3 regions of the Komagataeibacter oboediens genome follow, and region 1 is predicted to be linked to each of the others. Evidence: riboswitches for the same ligand, from Rfam matches in the RefSeq annotation. Region 1 holds a riboswitch; each other region holds the start of a gene.
The links. Region 1 has a riboswitch for cobalamin ahead of HNO79_RS16495 (carbohydrate porin). Riboswitches for the same ligand answer to the same signal wherever they lie in the genome.
Positions count from the first base shown of each region.

Region 2: it holds a riboswitch for cobalamin, as region 1 does, so the genes downstream of both, HNO79_RS04070 (carbohydrate porin) here and HNO79_RS16495 (carbohydrate porin) in region 1, are expected to answer to the same signal.
Region 3: it holds a riboswitch for cobalamin, as region 1 does, so the genes downstream of both, HNO79_RS08980 (TonB-dependent receptor plug domain-containing protein) here and HNO79_RS16495 (carbohydrate porin) in region 1, are expected to answer to the same signal.

Region 1 is NZ_JABLUU010000061.1:21,415-24,694, reverse strand. It holds gene HNO79_RS16505 (CbtA family protein) at 138-917, opposite strand; gene HNO79_RS16500 (CbtB domain-containing protein) at 934-1,146, opposite strand; cobalamin riboswitch at 1,476-1,707, shown strand; gene HNO79_RS16495 (carbohydrate porin) at 1,864-3,280, shown strand, end outside.
Region 2 is NZ_JABLUU010000003.1:87,269-90,548, reverse strand. It holds gene HNO79_RS04080 (23S rRNA (adenine(2030)-N(6))-methyltransferase RlmJ) at 1-11, shown strand, start outside; gene HNO79_RS04075 (ribokinase) at 94-1,038, shown strand; cobalamin riboswitch at 1,068-1,293, shown strand; gene HNO79_RS04070 (carbohydrate porin) at 1,479-3,089, shown strand.
Region 3 is NZ_JABLUU010000008.1:126,666-129,945, forward strand. It holds gene HNO79_RS08980 (TonB-dependent receptor plug domain-containing protein) at 1-1,580, opposite strand, end outside; cobalamin riboswitch at 1,700-1,919, opposite strand; gene HNO79_RS08985 (ribonucleotide-diphosphate reductase subunit beta) at 2,181-3,158, shown strand.

The DNA of each region.
Region 1 (3,280 bases):
GCAACCGAAAACAGTACGTTGTGATGGATATTGGCGAGTTTCCCATAAATATCGCGGAAAAATCTCGTAATTGTCATTGAGTATCTGGCGTGACTTCAAGTCAACGCCAGTTCTCACGTTTTTAACTTCAAGCCATTTTAATGGGCATTAAGCTGAATGTTAGCGCCATTACGATATCCAAACCGGTTTCGATTTGCATATTCAGTAAAGGCACCGAAACCCAGACCCAGTGTGGTCCACATGATGATCTGCATGCCTAAGGAATCAATCCTGAAATTCCAGAGCAAATCAGCAGGGAAATTAGAGGGGACTTCATTAACCGCAGGAAGTAACTCGCCTGTTGTAAAGACAATCAGAATATAACACGCGCCTGCAAGATAAGTTGATGTCCATGCATTATATTGCTGACGTAAGCGTCCCTGAAGCATTGTGGCTGCGATCATCCCCAGTAGGGAGACCAGCATCATTATAAAATACAATTCTGTCCGCATGCCAATTGTATCCGGGTTTCCTACGGATGGCGGGTTGGCAGGATACTTGATGCTTGGCACCACATATACCGCAATAATCCCGGTTATCGCCAGCAGAACAGACACAACACGAGGGTCTGTGCTTTTCATGCGCCCATTTGCATAAGAAAATACAAGAGCGAAAAGCCCGCCAAACGCTGTCGAGTAAACCATTACACCTGTGAGCAATCCGTAACTGGCTTGAAGTTTCCGGCTTACAAGTTCCGGCTCTTCAACATCATGGATGCCTCGCTCCAGATCTGCCTTGGCTTTAGCCTCGTCCATGGCAGATTCAAATGCAATGGCATGATCGACCTGAGGTTCTCCAAAAACTTTTGCGAAACTGAATACCAGAATGCCGGCCAGAAAACCGACGAGCATTCCGCGAATAAGTAGGGTGCGGACCATCATTCTGTTTTCCATGTCAGTGGCAGGGGAAACCCAGAAGATGGCGACTGTCATGCACCCACTCGTGCACATACATGCCAGGAATAATTGATGTCGCCCCTTCCTCTGCGCCGACAAAATAAAGGGCCAGCAGCATCAGTAAGCCGAAAACCAACCACGGCGCTATCTCCCTGACGGGAATAGGCGCGGGAGAGGGGATGGCGTGGGAACCTATTGCAGTATCAGACATTTTATACGACTCCTCAGGAAAAATGCGTCCTGTTTCGCTCGGAACGGAGCCATGCGCGGGTCTGACTTTCGGGTAGAAAATTGTGTTCTACACCTGCTTACAGTGGCGCAACCGTGCCGGGATTTCACCGGCTTCCGCGTTTATGGCCTGCAGGGGTATAATCTACTCTCCCTTAATCTAAAACTCCTAAAAGAGCATAGCCTGACATAATTTGACATGAACTACCACGGCTGCAGGTGAAACGCCGAAGCGCAGGCGGTCAATATCCATCAGGAAGGGATTTCTCTAATTATCCTGTCTTGCCTTTTTGGGGATAAGAATTTTATAATACTGTCTATCAAGTCGACGGTCCCGTGCGAACGGGTGAAAAGGGAATGTCGTATCACTCTGGCTGGGGCAATTTCCCCGGGAGTTCAGTCGACAGCTGCCCCCGCAACTGTAGACGGCGAGCATTGTGTCCTCAGCTACCAGATTGGGTAGCAGCCACTGACTTCGGTTGGGAAGGCGGATGCAACGTGGTGACCCGTGAGTCAGGAGACCTACCGTCGAGTTCAGATATGTCGCCGGGCGGGTGGAGCCGGAGGCGGATCAAGGCGTGATGCATTTTCTTCTTTGACGCTCTGTCGCGATGGCATGCGTGTTTGTTTCCCAGTCGGGAAATGACTGCATTCGGAATTGTTGCTCCTTTTACCGACGCTTCCCCGACAGGCTCTCTCCATGACATTTCTTGACTCTCCGGGCGTTACGCGACGCTCGGCTCGTTTGCTTTTTATCAATTCCACTCTGGTAGGAAGTCTCTTCGCATACTCAGCCGCTTATGCTCAGGCTCCTCAGACCCAGATCGAGGAAGATCGGGCGCGCCTTGGCAACTCCACTCCGCTGGTTGAGCAGATCGACCCAGCAACCATACGTGATTCGGAGCGCGCGCAAGCCGATGCGGCGGAGAAGGCGGCTGGTGACGATAAACTCGACACCAGCGGTAACCTGCTAGGCAATATGTGGGGCGCGCGGTCATGGATGTACAAGCACGGCATCAGCTTCGACATCCAGGAAGTCGATGAACTCTGGGGCAACGGGACTGGCGGTTCGGCTTCTGGTAATGATGGTGCAGGCGGATCAGGCACCGGCCCGTCCTACGACGGTGTAACCATGCCCACGCTGACCGTCGATACCGAGAAACTGTTCGGGCTGAAGGGGGGGCTGTTCAATGTCAGCGCACTGCAGACACGCGGACGCTCGATCTCGCAGGACCATCTGGCCAATTTCAACCCTGTCAGCGGATTTGAGGCTGACCGTTCCACCCGCCTGTTCGAACTATGGTACCAGCAGTCTTTCCTTGGCGGCAAACTGGACGTAAAGATCGGCCAGCAGGATCTTGATACCGAGTTCCTGATCAGCGATTACGCCTCGCTTTACCTCAACGCCAATTTCGGCTGGCCCATGGCGCCCTCGGTCAACCTGTATGGCGGCGGGCCATCCTGGCCGCTGTCGTCTCCCGCCATCCGGATCCGCTACCGGCCGAGCGAGAAGTTCACCTTCATGTTTGCCGCAGCGGACGACAATCCGCCGGGTAACCGCTATAATTCTACCCCCATCCAGCAGGCTACCGGCTCCATCAGCGGCTATAATTCCGATCCCACCAGCCAGACCTATGATGGCGCCAACGGCACCAATTTCAACATGGGCACCGGTGCCCTGCTAATGACCGAACTGCAATACGCGCTTAACCCGCAGCCGGCCGACATGTCGAACGTGACCAAGAATCCTGGCCTGCCGGGCGTGTACAAGCTGGGCGGGTTCTATGATACCGCGAAGTTCGCCGACTATCGTTACAACCGCAATGGCGGTTCGTTAGGAGCTGCCGTGGCCAACGCCACCGCAGCCACGCCACAAAGTGACCTGACCCCGCGCTGGGACCGGGGTAACTGGATGGTGTATGGTATCATCGACCAGATGATCTGGCGGCCGTCGCTCACATCGGCCCGCTCGGTGGGCGTGTTCGTACGCGCCACGGGTAATGGCGGTGATCGTAACCAGATCAGCTTCGCCATTGACGCTGGCCTGAATCTTAAGGCGCCGTTCAAGGGGCGCGATAACGACACGATCGGTCTGGGCTGGGGTATTGGTCGCGCCA
Region 2 (3,280 bases), on a different contig from region 1:
TGCCCGAATAAAACGGTCCCGGCCGCCTGTATGCCGGTAACGGGCGATGATAGGGTGGCCTATCCGTGTTTCCCATCGTCCAAGGTTTCCTTCATGCCTGCATCGTCCCCCCATATCGCCGTCATCGGCAGCACCAATATCGATTTTGTCGCGCATGTCGAACGCTTCGCACAGCCAGGCGAAACGCTGCATGTCCATGCCTCCACCACCGGGCTGGGGGGCAAGGGCGCCAACCAGGCCATCGCGGTAGCGCGGCTGGGACAGGACGTGGCGCTGGCGGGCTGGACCGGAACGGACATGCTGGCCACCATGGCGCGCACCACGCTGCAACAGGCCGGAGTGGATACGCACTGCCTTATGGAAGACCCCGCGGCCGACACCGGCCGGGCCTTCATCACCATAAACCATGCGGGGGAAAACCAGATCCTTGTGGATGGCGGAGCGAACATGGCGCATGGGGCGGAGGCCTGCCCGCTTCTGTCGCCCGTCCTGGATCATGCAACGCTGGTGATGATGCAGATGGAAATGCGTCACGCGCTGGTGCTGGCCATGGCCCGCACGGCACGGGAACGGGGCATACCCGTCATGCTGGACCCCGCCCCGGTCCCCGCGCGTGGCCTGCCCGCCGAACTGTACCCACTGGCGGACATCATCACCCCCAACGAACGCGAAACCCGCGACCTGACAGGCATCGAACCCACGGATGAGACGACCGCCCTGCAGGCGGCACAGATCCTGCATGCCCGTGGCACGCGCACGGCCATCATCAAGCTGGGGCACCGGGGTGTCGTATATTCCGCGCCCGATGCGCAGGGGTTCGTGTCCCCCTTCCGCGTCAGGGCGATTGATACGGTGGCGGCGGGGGACTGTTTCAATGCGGGACTTGCCAGTGCACTGGCCCGCGGGGCGGCCATTGGGGAAGCAGTACGCTTCGCCGCCGCATGCGGTGCACTGGCCACGACCCGTCCGGGTGCCGCGCAGGCCGCGCCCACCATGGATGAGGTGGCGGACCTGCTGGACCGACAGCCTCCGGCCTGATCTTGCCTAATGGACTGTAAACGCTATAGTCCGGGCCATAAGTCAGCGGTCCCGTGCAAACGGGTTGGAAAGGGAATGCTGTAAACCCCGGCGGGATATCATATCCGGGGGTGGAGTCGGCAGCTGTACCCGCAACTGTAAACGGAGAGTGTTTCATCTGCTGCCGCCCTGCGGCAACCACTGGCTCCGGCCGGGAAGGGAGATGAAATGCAGCGACCCGTAAGCCAGGAGACCTGCCGCTGTCCTTTAACGATATCGTCGGGCGGGCTGACCGGAGATGGGCATGAGACATGAACACGACCAGCTAGCATTCCGTCCCCCCGTACCAGCAGTGGCCTGCCCGGCGGGTCGCCCTTTTCCGGCCCCATATGGCCGGACCCATCCTGACGGGATGTCTTTTCATGAAAGTCCTTTTTTCCGGCCCGGCACAATATGGCCGGATGCGAACCCTTTTCCTTTCATCCGGCCTTCTGTCCTGTGGCCTGATCGGCACGTTCGGTTCCTATGCCCATGCACAGGTCCAGACACAGATTGCGCAGGACCGCGTCCGCCTAGGTAATTCCACCCCGCTGATCCAGCAGATCGACCCGGCCACGGTGCGCGATTCAGAACGCGCGCAGGCCGATGCGCAGCAGACGGTAACGACAGACACAGGCACGGATAACGCGCTGGATACCAGCGGCAACCTGCTGGGCAACATGTGGGGTGCACGCCCGTGGCTGTACAAACACGGCATCAGCTTCGACATTCAGGAAGTCGATGAAGTCTGGGGCAACGGTACCGGTGGCACGCCAAGCACCAATGGCGATGGACAGGGATCGGGCACCGGCCCTGCATATGACGGCGTGACCATGCCCACGCTGACCATCGATACCGAAAAACTGTTCGGGCTGAAGGGCGGCCTGTTCAATGTCAGCGCGCTGCAGACGCGCGGACGTTCCATTTCGCAGGATCACCTGAACAATTTCAACCCGATCAGCGGGTTCGAGGCTGACCGTTCCACCCGCCTGTTCGAACTGTGGTACCAGCAGTCGTTCCTCAAGGGGAAACTCGACGTCAAGATCGGCCAGCAGGCCCTTGATACCGAATTCCTGATCAGCGATTACGCATCGCTGTACCTGAACGCCAATTTCGGCTGGCCCATGGCCCCGTCAGTCAACCTGTATGGCGGCGGCCCGTCATGGCCACTCTCCTCGCCCGCCGTGCGGATCCGTTACCGACCCGGCGAGAAGTTCACCTTCATGTTCGCCGCTGCTGACGACAATCCGCCAGGCAACCGCTATAACTCGCTACCCATCCAGCAGGCCACGGGCGCAGTACTGGGCAGCAACAGCGATCCCACCAGCCAGACCTATAACGGCGCCAATGGCACAAACTTCAACATGGGCAATGGCGCGCTGCTGATTACCGAACTGCAGTACGCACTCAATCCGCAGCCCGCCGATACGTCCAACGTCACAAAAAATCCCGGCCTGCCGGGCGTCTATAAACTGGGCGGATATTACGACACCGCCAGATTTCCCGATTACCGCTACAACAACATGGGGCAGGCCCTTGGCGGCCCCAATGACACCACCGGCATCCCGCGCTGGGACCGGGACAACTGGATGGTGTACGGCATCATTGACCAGATGATCTGGCGGCCTTCCATCCAGTCCACGCGTTCGCTGGGTATTTTCGTGCGCGCCACGGGCAATGGCGGCGACCGTAACCTGATCAGCTTCGCCATTGACGCGGGCCTGAACCTGAAGGCCCCGTTCCGGGGACGTGACAACGACACGATCGGGCTGGGCTGGGGCATTGGCCGCGCCAGTTCGGGTGAGCGCCAGTATACCCGCAACGTGGCCCGGACCGGTACCGACAGCCTGGTGCCGGGCAATGAAAACCACCTTGAACTGACCTATCAGGCGCAGGTTACGCCGTGGCTGGTGATGCAGCCGGACCTCCAGTACGTCTGGCATCCCGCAGGCGGCGGCAGCGACCCGTCCTATCCCTACCGTCGTACCGGCGATGAGGCGATTTTCGGACTGCACAGCAATATTACATTCTGAAGGGCGCGCCCTTCACTCCCCGCCCGTACTGCTGTTTGCATTCGCAACCCCCGCCATCCCGACAGCCAGATGCCAAGAGAAGACAAAAGCACAGGGCGGTATTGAAAATTTACATTGTTGTGAGGTACGGGCCCCTTCTATACGCCTGAATGGACAGGCACATGGCTGGGTCCCGTGCCGCATTGCAAAAG
Region 3 (3,280 bases), on a different contig from region 1:
GCGCCAAAATTCAGGTGATCATGCAGAAGTTTCTGCTCCACGCCCGCGTCGTAGCCAATCAGCTGTTCCGCCTTCAGGTCCGGGTTGCCCCTTTCCGAATAACCGGCCCCCACCTGATTGACGAACAGCTGGTACAGCGCAGGGCCGTGGAAACCCGAACCGGCACTGGCCTTGATGATGGTGCCGGTTCCGGGAACGTGGATCGCGGGTGCCACGCGCCAGGTCACATGGTTGCCGTAACGCGAATTGGCGTCGTAACGGATGTTGGCAGCGCCATACAGGATATGCTTCCAGTTGCCCTGATACTGCCCGTAGCCTGCGGTCGTATCCATGCTGGCGGATGTATCGTACCCGCTGTCCCACATGCTGGATGCCGTATGGCTGGTATCGAACGTATCGTGGAAATGCTCGGCACCCACCAGAAGCTGCCCGTACCGCCCGAAACTGAACGTGCCGTGCCAGTCCACCTTCAACCGGCCTGAACGGTAGTAATAGGGATCGGGATTGACCGGACTGCCGTAGCTTGTGCCGGTCTCGGTCCAGCGGTTGCGGTTGGTCATGTAACCAAGGCCCAGCACCTGATCAAAAAAACCGTGGAAGGAAACCAGATGCGCCGTCCCGCGCACGATGGCCTCGTTCTGGGTGGTCTGTTCCCGCACCCCTGAATCCCCATACGCATTTTCAGCCTGCAGGTCATACAGTGAATAGGAATGGTTATTGCCCTGTATCAGGCGCGCCGTCAGGCCAAGGTCAAGATTATGGGTCACGTCGTAGCCCAGCCTGATATTGGCGCTGCGGTTGTCATTGCGGTTGCCTTCGTGCCGCTGCTGGCGGTCCGCGCCATAATATCGTTCGATATAGGACGGGATATTATTGAACCCATCCATACGATAATGGGAAAATTCAACATTATAATGGAACTGCCCCCTGCTGCCTCGCGCACCGAAGGTCTGGTTGAAGGTTCCGTACCCGCCGCCTTCGATCCGGACGAATGGCCTGAAGCGTCCCTGCCCCTGTGCCGTGGTGATGTCGATAACACCCGCCATGGCGTCCGCGCCGTACAGGCCGCTCTGCGGGCCACGCAGGACCTCGATACGACCGATGCCATCGGTCAGGAACTGCCCGGCATCAAAGGCATTGGTGGTATTGCTGCCGTCATTGATGTCCATGCCATCCAGCCGGACCTTGACCTCGCGGGAATTATTGCCGCGCAGGAAAATGGACGACGTGCCGCCCGCCCCGCCCGTCTGCACCACGTTCAGGCCGGGCTGGCGTGCAAGGATATCCGTCAGGCTGCGCCGCTGCTGGGTCTGGATCTGCTTTTCGGTGATGATGGTCATGCTGGTACCGATATCATCCACCCCTGTCGGCCTGCGCGCGGCGCTGACGCTGATCAGTTCGGGCAGGCCGGCATTGTCGGGCGTGACAATGGCTTTCATACTGCCATTGCCAGCGATGTATTGCTTCACGGATGGTTTTTCTGGTGTATCCTTCCCGATGGGCACATCGGCATACGCCATCGTGGCGCCTAGTGTCATGAATGCCGTCGAGGCAATCAGAAAATCACGGAAAATGGTCATAAGGTCTGGATCTCGCGGTCACATCATCGTTGCCACGAGAGCGCGCCGCCACCCGGTTTCCGATCCATAAGAAAACCCGTGGCACCACACCGTCAGGACACCCCGCCCGACAGGTCTCGGTCGCAACCATCATGACGGCAGGTCTCCTGGCTTGCGGCGTCGTCTCCCGCACAACCTTCCCGGAAAACCGCGGTTTCCAGTGGCCCGGACCTTATGTCCGGTAATGCGGGGAACATACCGCTTACAGTTGCGGGGACAGCCGAAGCATTGGACCGCAATCCGCACTTCGTTCCCTTTTCACCCCTTATATGCAGGGGAACCGTCAGCAGGGTTCTGATCGGATGGGCCAGCCCTGTCAACCCGGATCCGCGCGGCCAACGCGGGCGCTGGGGCTGGTCACGTCATTTTTTCCTAAACCGTGGCCACGGTCCGTGCCGTGTGTCCTCAGCGCCGCACCTGAAGATAAAAAACAGCCGGAAAAAGCAGCTTGCCATACCGTGGGAACGGCAATCTGCCCACTGTTTCCCCGGCGGAAGCCGGCTGCGCGCGACGTGGAAATCCACCTGACGTTGGATACTTTTTGGGTTATAGAAGTGGATCATGAGCACAGACACACCCAACCTTCTTTCCCCCAGCCCGGTCTACAAACCGTTCCGTTACCCATGGGCGTTCGAGGCGTGGAAAACCCAGCAGTCCCTGCACTGGCTGCCCGAGGAAATTCCCCTTGGTGATGATGTGAAGGACTGGAACAACAACCTGTCCGAGACGGAAAAATATCTGGTCACCCAGATTTTCCGCCTGTTCACCCAACAGGATACCGAGGTCGAGAACGCCTATATCGATCTGTATATGCCCCGCTTCAAGCCGACCGAAGTGCGGATGATGCTTTCGGCGTTCACCAATATGGAATCGATCCATCAGGCGGCCTACAGCCACCTTCTGGACACCATCGGCATGCCGGAAACCGAATATGCCGCCTTCCTTGAATACGAGGAAATGGCCGCGAAGCACGAATTCCTTAAACGCTTCAACATGGACGACCATTATAATACCGCCCTGTCCATGGCAGTGTTCGCGGGCTTTACCGAAGGGCTGCAGCTTTTCGCGTCCTTCGCCATGCTGCTCAACTTCCCGCGCCATAATTTGATGAAGGGCATGGGGCAGGTCGTGACATGGTCCGTGCGTGACGAAAGCCTGCACGTTGAAAGCATCACGCGCCTGTTCAAGACCTACATGCAGGAATTTGGTCGCCAGATTGACAAGCCCGCCGTGGCGGATGCCATCCACCTGGCCTGCCGTGAAATTGTGGAGAACGAGGACCGCTTCATCGACCTCGCTTTCCGCATGGGGCCGGTGAAGGGCCTGTCAGCGGATGAGGTCAAGCAGTATATCCGCTTCATCGCCAATCGCCGCCTGATCGGGCTGGAACTCGATCCGATCTATGACGTACCCAGCAATCCCCTGCCGTGGATTGACGAGATGATGAACGCGGTGGAGCACACCAACTTTTTCGAAAACCGGGCAACGGAATACAGCCGGGGCGCGACACAGGGAACGTGGGACGAAGCGTTCGCCTGAAATACCGGATCGCACCGCCCCCATCATGCATATGGTGGGGGCGGTTTTACTGCCGGAACCCCGGGTCCTTTTCACACGTTCCAGGAAAACCAGACGGCCCGGGCGCGCATCCATTCCCCTTG